Regions from separate parts of the Pseudomonas putida group bacterium ESBL64 genome, predicted to be linked through region 1. Evidence: riboswitches for the same ligand, from Rfam matches in the RefSeq annotation. Region 1 holds a riboswitch; the other holds the start of a gene.
The links. A riboswitch is a leader RNA that binds a small molecule or an ion and turns the genes downstream of it on or off. The one in region 1 is predicted to bind thiamine pyrophosphate.

Region 1 (4,417 bases):
CCCCTACCTCAAGGCCTGCGCTCGAAGTTCTTGGCCGCTGCTGCCGCCAGGTCCGGCGGCAGGAAGTCCTTGTCCGGGTTGTAGTCAGGTTTCAGGTAGCGCTTCAGGTCCTGCAGGTCTTGCGGGCTCAGGGTGCCGGCTGCCTGCTTCAGGCTCAGGTTGTCGAGGATGTAGTCGTAACGGCTATTGTTGTAGTCGCGCACCGAGGTGTACAGCTGGCGCTGGGCATCAAGCACGTCGACGATGTTGCGGGTACCGACCTGGTAGCCGATTTCGGTGGCTTCCAGCGCGCTCTGGTTGGAAATGATCGACTGCTTGCGCGCCTGTACCTGTTCCACATCGGTGTTCACTGCGCGGTGCAGGTTGCGGGTGTTTTCCACGACCTGGCGGCGCAGGCTTTCACGCTGTTGCTCGCTCTGGCTCAGGCGCTGGTAAGCCTCGCGTACCTGCGAGCTGGTCAGGCCGCCGCTGTAGATCGGTATGTTCAGTTGCAGGCCAACGCTGGTCTGCTCGACATCGCCGCTGTAGCGCACCCCCAGTTGCGATGGGTTGGTGAAGCCAAGGCTGTCGTTGTCACCCTTCTGGTACTTGGCCACGGCGTCCAGGGTCGGTGCATGCCCGGCCTTGCGCTGACGCAGGGTCTCTTCTGCGGCAGAAACCGCGTAGTTGGTGGCCAGCAGGTTGAGGTTCTGGCGCCCGGCGGTTTCGACCCAGGCTTTGGCATCGTTGGGCGTTGGCACTTGTACCGGCAGGCTATGCACCACGCCCTGGATAGAGGTGTACTCACGGTTGGTCAGGGTTACCAGGGCCTCGAAGGCATCCTGCACCTGGCGTTCGGCGATGATCCGGTTGGCCCGTGCAGTGTCATAACTGGCTTGGGATTGCAGCACGTCGGTCTTGTCCGAAAGGCCCACGTCGAAACGCTCGTTGGACTGATCCAGCTGGCGCTTGAAGGCGGCTTCTTCTGCCTTGGTGGCGGCCAGGTTGTCCTGGGCGCGGAGGACGGCGAAGTAGTTTTGCGCGGTTTGCAGGATCAGGTTTTGCTCGGTCGCCGACAGCTCCAGTGCTGCCTGTTCGTTGACTGCTTCGGCGGCTTGCAACTGGAACCAGCGATCAGCGCGGAAGATCGGCTGAGCCAGGGTCGCGCTCCAGGCGTTGCCGCTGCGATTGGACGTCATGGACGGCTCGTCCAGCTTGGTGCGGGTGTTCATCATCTCGGCACCGGCCGACAGGTTTGGCAGCAACCCGGCGCGGGCCTGCGGCACCACTTCGCGGCGTGCCCCGTAATCGGCGCGTGCTGCAGCCAGGTCGGCGTTGTTGTCCACTGCTTCCTGGTAGACGCTGACCAGATCGGTTTTGACTGTCGAAGGCACGTCCGCTGCCCAGACCACTCCGTTGGACGCACAAGACACGGCTATCGCCAGTGAGAGTTTGCGCAGCATAGAGGCAATCCTTGTACGAAATTTAATTACTGAACTGTTGAGTATCGAGCGATGGGCCAGTGTAGTGCCATGCGCACCCGGCAACAATCGCTCGGTGTGCCTTTCATCATCCGCGCATTTACCTGCTTGGCTTTGCTGACCACTCCAGTCTAGACTGCGCATGTTCTTGTCGGGGTGCCTTGAAGCAAAGGCTGAGATCGCAGAGGTGCGGATCCCGTTGAACCTGATCAGGTTAGCGCCTGCGTAGGGAACAAGATTGCTCGCCTTCCCGGGGAGCCTCTTGTGCCAGGTCCGGGATTGTCACAGCTGCATACAGCTTCAGGCACCCCCCATGTCCGGCACTGCACCCAAAGAGGGTGCGTCCGCGCGTTTCAGGTTCACCCCGACATTCCACTGCTAGGAAGCCGTCAGGAGAGCCTGTGATGACCAAACAAGAAAAAGCGATCAACCTCAGCGAATCGGCACAAGTCGATCAGCAGTCCGTGCAACCCTTCCCGCGTTCGCGCAAGGTGTATGTCGAAGGCTCGCGCCCGGACATCCGCGTCCCCATGCGTGAAATCAGCCTGGATGACACCCCGACCGATTTCGGCGGCGAGTCCAACGCCCCGGTGCTGGTGTATGACACGTCTGGCCCGTACACCGACCCCGACGTGATCATCGACGTGCGCAAAGGCCTGGCCGATGTGCGTTCGGCGTGGATCGAAGCCCGCGGTGACACCGAGCGCCTGGAAGGCCTGAGCTCCGACTTCGGTCAGCAGCGCCTGAACGATGCAGAGCTGGCCAAGCTGCGTTTCGCCCATGTGCGCAACCCGCGTCGTGCCAAGGCCGGCGCCAACGTCTCGCAGATGCACTATGCCCGTCAGGGCATCATCACCGCCGAAATGGAATACGTGGCCATCCGCGAAAACATGAAGCTGCAGGAGGCCCGCGCCGCCGGCCTGCTGAATGAGCAACATGCCGGCCACAGCTTCGGTGCCAACATCCCGAAAGAAATCACCCCTGAATTCGTTCGCCAGGAAATCGCCCGTGGCCGCGCGATCATTCCGGCCAACATCAACCACCCGGAAGTAGAGCCGATGATCATCGGTCGCAACTTCCTGGTGAAGATCAACGGCAACATCGGCAACAGCGCCCTGGGTTCCTCGATCGAGGAAGAGGTGGCCAAGCTGACCTGGGGCATCCGCTGGGGATCGGACACGGTCATGGACCTGTCCACCGGCAAGCACATCCACGAAACCCGCGAGTGGATCATTCGCAACTCGCCGGTGCCGATCGGTACCGTGCCGATCTACCAGGCCCTGGAAAAGGTCAACGGCGTGGCAGAGGACCTGACCTGGGAACTGTTCCGCGACACCCTGATCGAGCAGGCCGAACAGGGCGTGGACTACTTCACCATTCACGCCGGTGTGTTGCTGCGCTATGTGCCCCTGACCGCCAAGCGCGTCACCGGCATCGTCAGCCGCGGTGGCTCGATCATGGCCAAGTGGTGCCTGGCGCACCACAAGGAAAACTTCCTGTACACCCACTTCGACGAAATCTGCGAAATCATGAAGGCCTACGACGTCAGCTTCTCGCTGGGCGACGGCCTGCGCCCTGGCTCGATTGCCGATGCCAACGACGCCGCGCAATTCGGTGAGCTGGAAACCCTCGGCGAGCTGACCAAGATTGCCTGGAAGCACGACGTGCAATGCATGATCGAAGGCCCCGGCCACGTGCCGATGCAATTGATCAAAGAGAACATGGACAAGCAGCTGGAGTGCTGCGACGAGGCGCCGTTCTACACCCTCGGCCCACTGACCACCGACATCGCGCCGGGTTACGACCACATCACCTCGGGCATTGGTGCGGCGATGATCGGCTGGTTCGGTTGCGCCATGCTCTGCTACGTCACGCCGAAGGAGCACCTGGGCCTGCCGAACAAGGACGACGTCAAGACCGGCATCATCACCTATAAGATCGCCGCGCATGCCGCCGACCTTGCCAAGGGCCACCCGGGTGCACAGATTCGCGACAACGCCTTGTCCAAGGCGCGTTTCGAGTTCCGTTGGGAAGACCAGTTCAACCTGGGCCTCGACCCGGACACCGCCCGCGCTTTCCACGACGAGACCCTGCCGAAGGAATCGGCCAAGGTCGCGCACTTCTGCTCGATGTGCGGGCCGAAGTTCTGCTCGATGAAGATCACCCAGGAAGTGCGTGAGTACGCTGCCAAGATCGAGGCCGTGGATGTGACGGTCGAGCAAGGCATGCGTGAGCAGGCCGAGCGGTTCCGCCAGGAAGGCAGCCAGCTGTACCACAAAGTCTAAGCACGCTGGGGCCGCTTTGCGGCCCTTTCGCGACGCAAGGCCGCTCCCACAAGGACCGCGCAAGCCTCGAAGCCTGCGTGGTTTTTGTGGGAGCGGCCTTGCGTCGCGATACGAGGACGAAGTCCTCGCCAGGAACACCAACAATATTGCCGGCGAGCGCCAACCATGACATCACCCAGCCAGTTCTCTCCCGACCATCCAATCCCCATCCAGCAGCGCATCTTCGGTGCTCGCGACCTGTTTTCACTGTGGTTTTCCCTCGGCATCGGCCTGATGGTGCTGCAGGTCGGCGCCATGCTGGCGCCAGGCCTGGGCCTTGCTGGCGCCGTGCTGGCCATCGCCCTGGGCACCGGTGTCGGTGTGCTGTTGCTGGGTGCGGCGGGGGTTATCGGCAGCGACACCGGCCTGTCCGCCATGGGCACCCTGAAACTCAGCCTGGGCAGCCATGGCGCGCGCTTGCCGGCGCTGCTCAACTTGCTGCAACTGGTGGGTTGGGGTGCTTTCGAGATTATCGTCATGCGCGATGCTGCCAGCTTGCTGGGGGCGCGAGCGTTCGGTGAGGACAGTGCCTGGAACAGCCCCATGCTCTGGACGCTGTGCTTCGGTGCCCTGGCCACCCTGCTGGCTGTCAGCGGGCCACTGGCCTTCGTGCGCAAGGTGCTGCGCGCCTGG
Region 2 (4,417 bases), 2.3 Mb from region 1:
TCAGGTTGACGAAGTACAGCTTGTCGCCGGCCTTGATGCCGTTCTTGGCGAAGTTGATGATGATGTCGTAGCGCTCGGCAATGGCCTGCAACGGCAAGACGCCGTTGTTGTCTTGCAGGTTGCCGTCACCATTGAGGTCCATCGTGCCGTCGAATGGCACCGCGTGTTCCATGATGTTGCCGTCGTTGGCAATCATGTGGAACGGCACCCGCGCATACGACAGGTTGGAGCCGGACGGGCCTTTGAACTCACCACTGGTACCGGCAATCTCCCGCACCACGGCGAACTTGAAGTAGCGCGACACCGAGCCGTTGAGGAGACGGAAGCGGTAACTGCGCGCACGCACCTTGAGCCTGGGCTTGTACTGCCAGTTGACCAGAATCTGGTCAGCGAGGAAGCCGTCCGTGTTGAACGGGTTGAACCACAGCTGGCCATTGGCATCCCAGGCTTTGTCGGCAACCACCAGGTTGACGTCATAGTCACGGTTCCCCCAAGGCATGGCTGACCCGCTTGGGAAGCGCAGGTTGACACCGTCCTGCAGGGCCTCGTTGCCGCGGTCCAGGGCGCTGTAGTAGTTCATCATCACGGCGTTGCCCTTGTAGACGTTCTGCGCCGTGAAATCCATCATGTGGTCGTGGAACCAGTGGGTACTCATGGTTTCGCGCCAGTCGCCACGAATCTTGATGCTGCCGTTCTCGCAGGTTTTCAGGCCCGGTGAACCATCGTTGACGAACAAGGTTTCACCCGGCGAGCAGGGGAAAGCTGCACGCGGGTCCTGGGCACGGGTGTTGATGGTGTCGTAGCCGGCCAGCTGCACCGGCCAGCGGTAGTCGTAGTACTGGCCGGGGAAGAAGTACGCGTTGGCAAAGCCGTCGCTTTCGGCCGGCGAGTGGCCGTTGTGCTCGTGGGTCGAGATGGTATGCAGGCCAAAGCCACCGTTGGCCGAGGGGTCAATCGGCAGGGCGTTGTAATGGCGCATCAGAATTGGCTGGCCGTAGCGCACCATCAGCAGTTTGGGCGGGAAGGTGCCGTCGAAGGTCCAGAGCGATTTGTGGTTTTGCAGCGGCATGTTCGGATGGAAGCGTGTGTCGATGCCCTTGGTGGTGCCCAGCGTGGTCGGAATGTCGGAGGTCTGGTAGTACAGGCCGCCCGGGGCAAATTCACCGACGGCATAGTTGTGCAGTTGCTTACGGTCGCGCAGGCCGAGGTTGATGCGCGCACCGGCCTGGGCGGTCTTGAACGCTGCCTGCGGGTAAAACTCGTTCCAGCGCTGGTGCGACCAGCCTTTTCCTGGTGGCCGGCCTTCAGCGGGCGAGCCGACCGGCTGGCGGTTGAGGAACATCTCGATCTGCGCCTTCCATGGGTTGCGGTCCAGCACGTTGGCGTACTGGGTCGGAAACGGGTACAGGCCGGGTTGCTTGAGGAACGCTTCCAGTGCGTTGCCACTGGGGCCGCTGCGTGCCACCACGTTGGGGTCTTGGGCGGGGGCCGCGCCGAGGGTCGGTACCGGGAAGGTCAGATCGGGCACCGGCGTGGTCGGGTCGAGCTTCTCTGGTCCGAATTCTTCGAACAGCAACAGTTGCTGGGTGAAAGGTTGCGCACCGAACAACGGGCTGGGTTTGCCGTTGGTAGGGTACTTGTCCGACGTTTGCAGGGCAGGCGGCAGTACGTTGTCGGTGCGTACCGTGTTGCGGTCGCCATACGCGCCATCGGTCAGCTCCAGCGAGCCTTCGTTGGCCTCTGGCATGGTGTTCAGCTCAAGCAAGGCAGCGGTCGGGTCGTCCGGCTGGTCGGTGTAGGCCGACGGGTCGGTCGGCGGTGGCATGCTGTTGTCGTCGAGGGGGGCTGCCATGGCCGTGATCAACCCGAGGCTGATCATCAGCGCAGTGACGGAGGAGAGATGGAACGCGCGTCTGGACGCGTGACTCGCAGCAGGTGTTTTCATTGGCTTAAGCCTCTTTTGCGGCCTTAGGGCCTTAAGCCATCAATGGCGTTTTGCCCGTTAAATGGCCATCAGCAACAGCTATGCCAACAGATTTTTCAGTAATGCCTTGACATACAAAACCTTGCAGCGTCTGGCGTGCACTAAAAGATGGCGCGTCAAGAATGGGGACAGATACCCATTAGCGGGTCACCATTGCCCACAGTTTGGGGCGTGACAGGCGCGGCGCCCTCGGGTATACCTGAGCCTCACCAAGGGGAGCCCGGCAATGGGCTGAGAAACCGCTGAACGCTACAGCGCGGTGACCCTTCGAACCTGATCCGGATCATGCCGGCGAAGGGATGGGGCTTGTAACCTGCCTTTTTGCCGGCCTCACTGCGAGGCCAGTCCATGCCAACTTTCAAGGTCTCGCTGTCACCCTCATCAAGGACAGCAACATGACCGAACGTTTCAGCCAGTCCCTGCGCCGCCAGAGCGAGCCGACCTGGTCGGCGGCCGTTGGCCACCGTTTCGTGACCCGACTGTGCGACGGCAGCCTGCCGGACCCGATCATGGTCGACTACCTGGTTCAGGACCACCGTTTCCTCGACAGCTTCGTGACCCTGCTAGGCGCGGCCATCGCCACCGCTGACACGTTTGAAGCCCGCCTGCGCTTCGGCCGCTTTGCCGGGATGATCTGCAGTGACGAGAACACCTACTTCCTGCGTGCCTTCGAGGCCTTGGGTGTCAGCCCGGCGCAACGCAGTGAACCGGCCGATACCGCGCCTACCGCAGGTTTCAAGGCGATCATGCGCGAAGCGGCAGCCACCCGTTCCTACGCAGCGGCACTGGCGGTGCTGAACGTTGCCGAAGGCCTGTACCTGGACTGGGCGCTCAAGGCGCCGAAACCGATGCCGGACAACTTCGTCCATGCCGAGTGGATTACCCTGCATGACAACCCGGCATTCCAGGCATTCGTCGCTTTCCTGCAGGCCGAACTGGACCGCGTCGGCCCGCAGGAGGCCGCATTGGCAAGTGACTTCTACCAGCGCACCGTGGCGCTGGAGCTGGCTTTCTTCGATGCAGTGTACCCGGAGGGCAAATGAGCATGGATATCTTCGAGCGCCTCAAGGCCGCTGCCTCGCCACAATGGAACAGCTACGTAGACCATGACTTCGTGCGTCAGATGGGCGAGGGCACGCTGAGCGAGGAAGCGTTCCGGACCTACCTTGTGCAGGATTACCTGTTCCTGATCCAGTTCGCCCGCGCCTGGGCGCTGGCCGCCTACAAAAGCCGCCGCCCGGCCGACATTCGTGCAGCGCAGGCCGGGCTGTCGGCGATCCTGGATGAAACCGAGCTGCACTTGCGCCTGTGCGCACGCTGGGGCTTGACCCAGGCAGACATCGAGGCCGCGCCAGAGCATCAGGCCACGGTGGCATACACCCGTTATGTGCTGGACTGCGGCGCAGCCGGCGACCTGCTGGAGCTGCACGTGGCACTGGCACCTTGCGTGATCGGCTATGCCGAAATCGGCCGGACCCTGGCCGAGCGCATTGGCGACTTGAGCAATCACCCCTACCGCGAGTGGATTGGCGAGTATGCCGGGGAGGGCTACCAAGGGGTGGCCGCAGCAGCGCGCAAGCACCTGGACGAACTGGCAGCGCGCAGCATGACCGAGCAGCGGTTCGCCGAACTGGCAGGGATTTTTGGCCAGGCCTCCAGCCTGGAGGCTGATTTCTGGCAAATGGGGTTGGACGGGACCGTGTAAACCGCCGTGGGCTGGGTGATTACTACCCAGCCCAGGCCCGCTTTGGTGCATGAGCGCCTCAAAATAAGTCGTCCCGCACACTTCAGATCGTCAGATCGCAGCTTTAATGTGCACAGTGCATATGGATTTCTGGGCGAGCAGCCCGATTTCTTCCGGGTGGCGGCGCAGGAAAAAGCGGCCCGCATATTGCTCTTTCCGCTCCCAACTACACACCCGGAGCCCCGTGCAATGAGCTCACCCAGCGAATTTCCACTCAGCGAAGCCCCCCAGTCCGCCCGCAAGGGCCTGCTGCCGATCGCGATGGTCTTGTTCAGCTTCACCTTCTTTACCGGCACGATGTTCGCCGGCGGCAAGCTGGGCATGGCATTCAGTTTTGTCGACATGCTGTGGGTAGCGACCCTCGGCAACAGTTTGCTTGCCTTGTATGCCGCAGTGCTGGCCTTCATCGCCTCACGCAGCGGGCTGAATACCGTGTTGATGGGGCGCTTCTGTTTTGGTGAAGCGGGGAGCCGGCTCTCGGACTTTCTGCTGGGTTTTGCCGAACTGGGCTGGTATGCCTGGGGTACGGCCACGGTGGCCATCGTGCTGGTCAAGCTGCTGGGGCTGGCGGATGGTTTCGGCATGCCGTTGATGGTGCTGTTCGGGCTGGGTTTCAGCATTACGGCCATCATCGGGTTCAAGGGGCTGGACCTGTTGTCGCGGGTGTCGGTGCCATTGATGTTCGTGCT

Region 2: it holds a riboswitch for thiamine pyrophosphate, as region 1 does, so the genes downstream of both, V6093_RS04060 (TenA family protein) here and thiC (phosphomethylpyrimidine synthase ThiC) in region 1, are expected to answer to the same signal.

Annotation. Positions count from the first base shown of each region.
Region 1 is NZ_CP145799.1:4,474,711-4,479,127, forward strand. Features, by position in the region: gene V6093_RS20305 (TolC family outer membrane protein) at 9-1,442, opposite strand; TPP riboswitch at 1,603-1,709, shown strand; gene thiC (phosphomethylpyrimidine synthase ThiC) at 1,865-3,745, shown strand; gene cytX (putative hydroxymethylpyrimidine transporter CytX) at 3,911-4,417, shown strand, end outside.
Region 2 is NZ_CP145799.1:906,852-911,268, forward strand. Features, by position in the region: gene V6093_RS04055 (Ig-like domain-containing protein) at 1-1,945, opposite strand, end outside; TPP riboswitch at 2,187-2,301, shown strand; gene V6093_RS04060 (TenA family protein) at 2,380-3,027, shown strand; gene tenA (thiaminase II) at 3,024-3,689, shown strand; gene codB (cytosine permease) at 3,918-4,417, shown strand, end outside.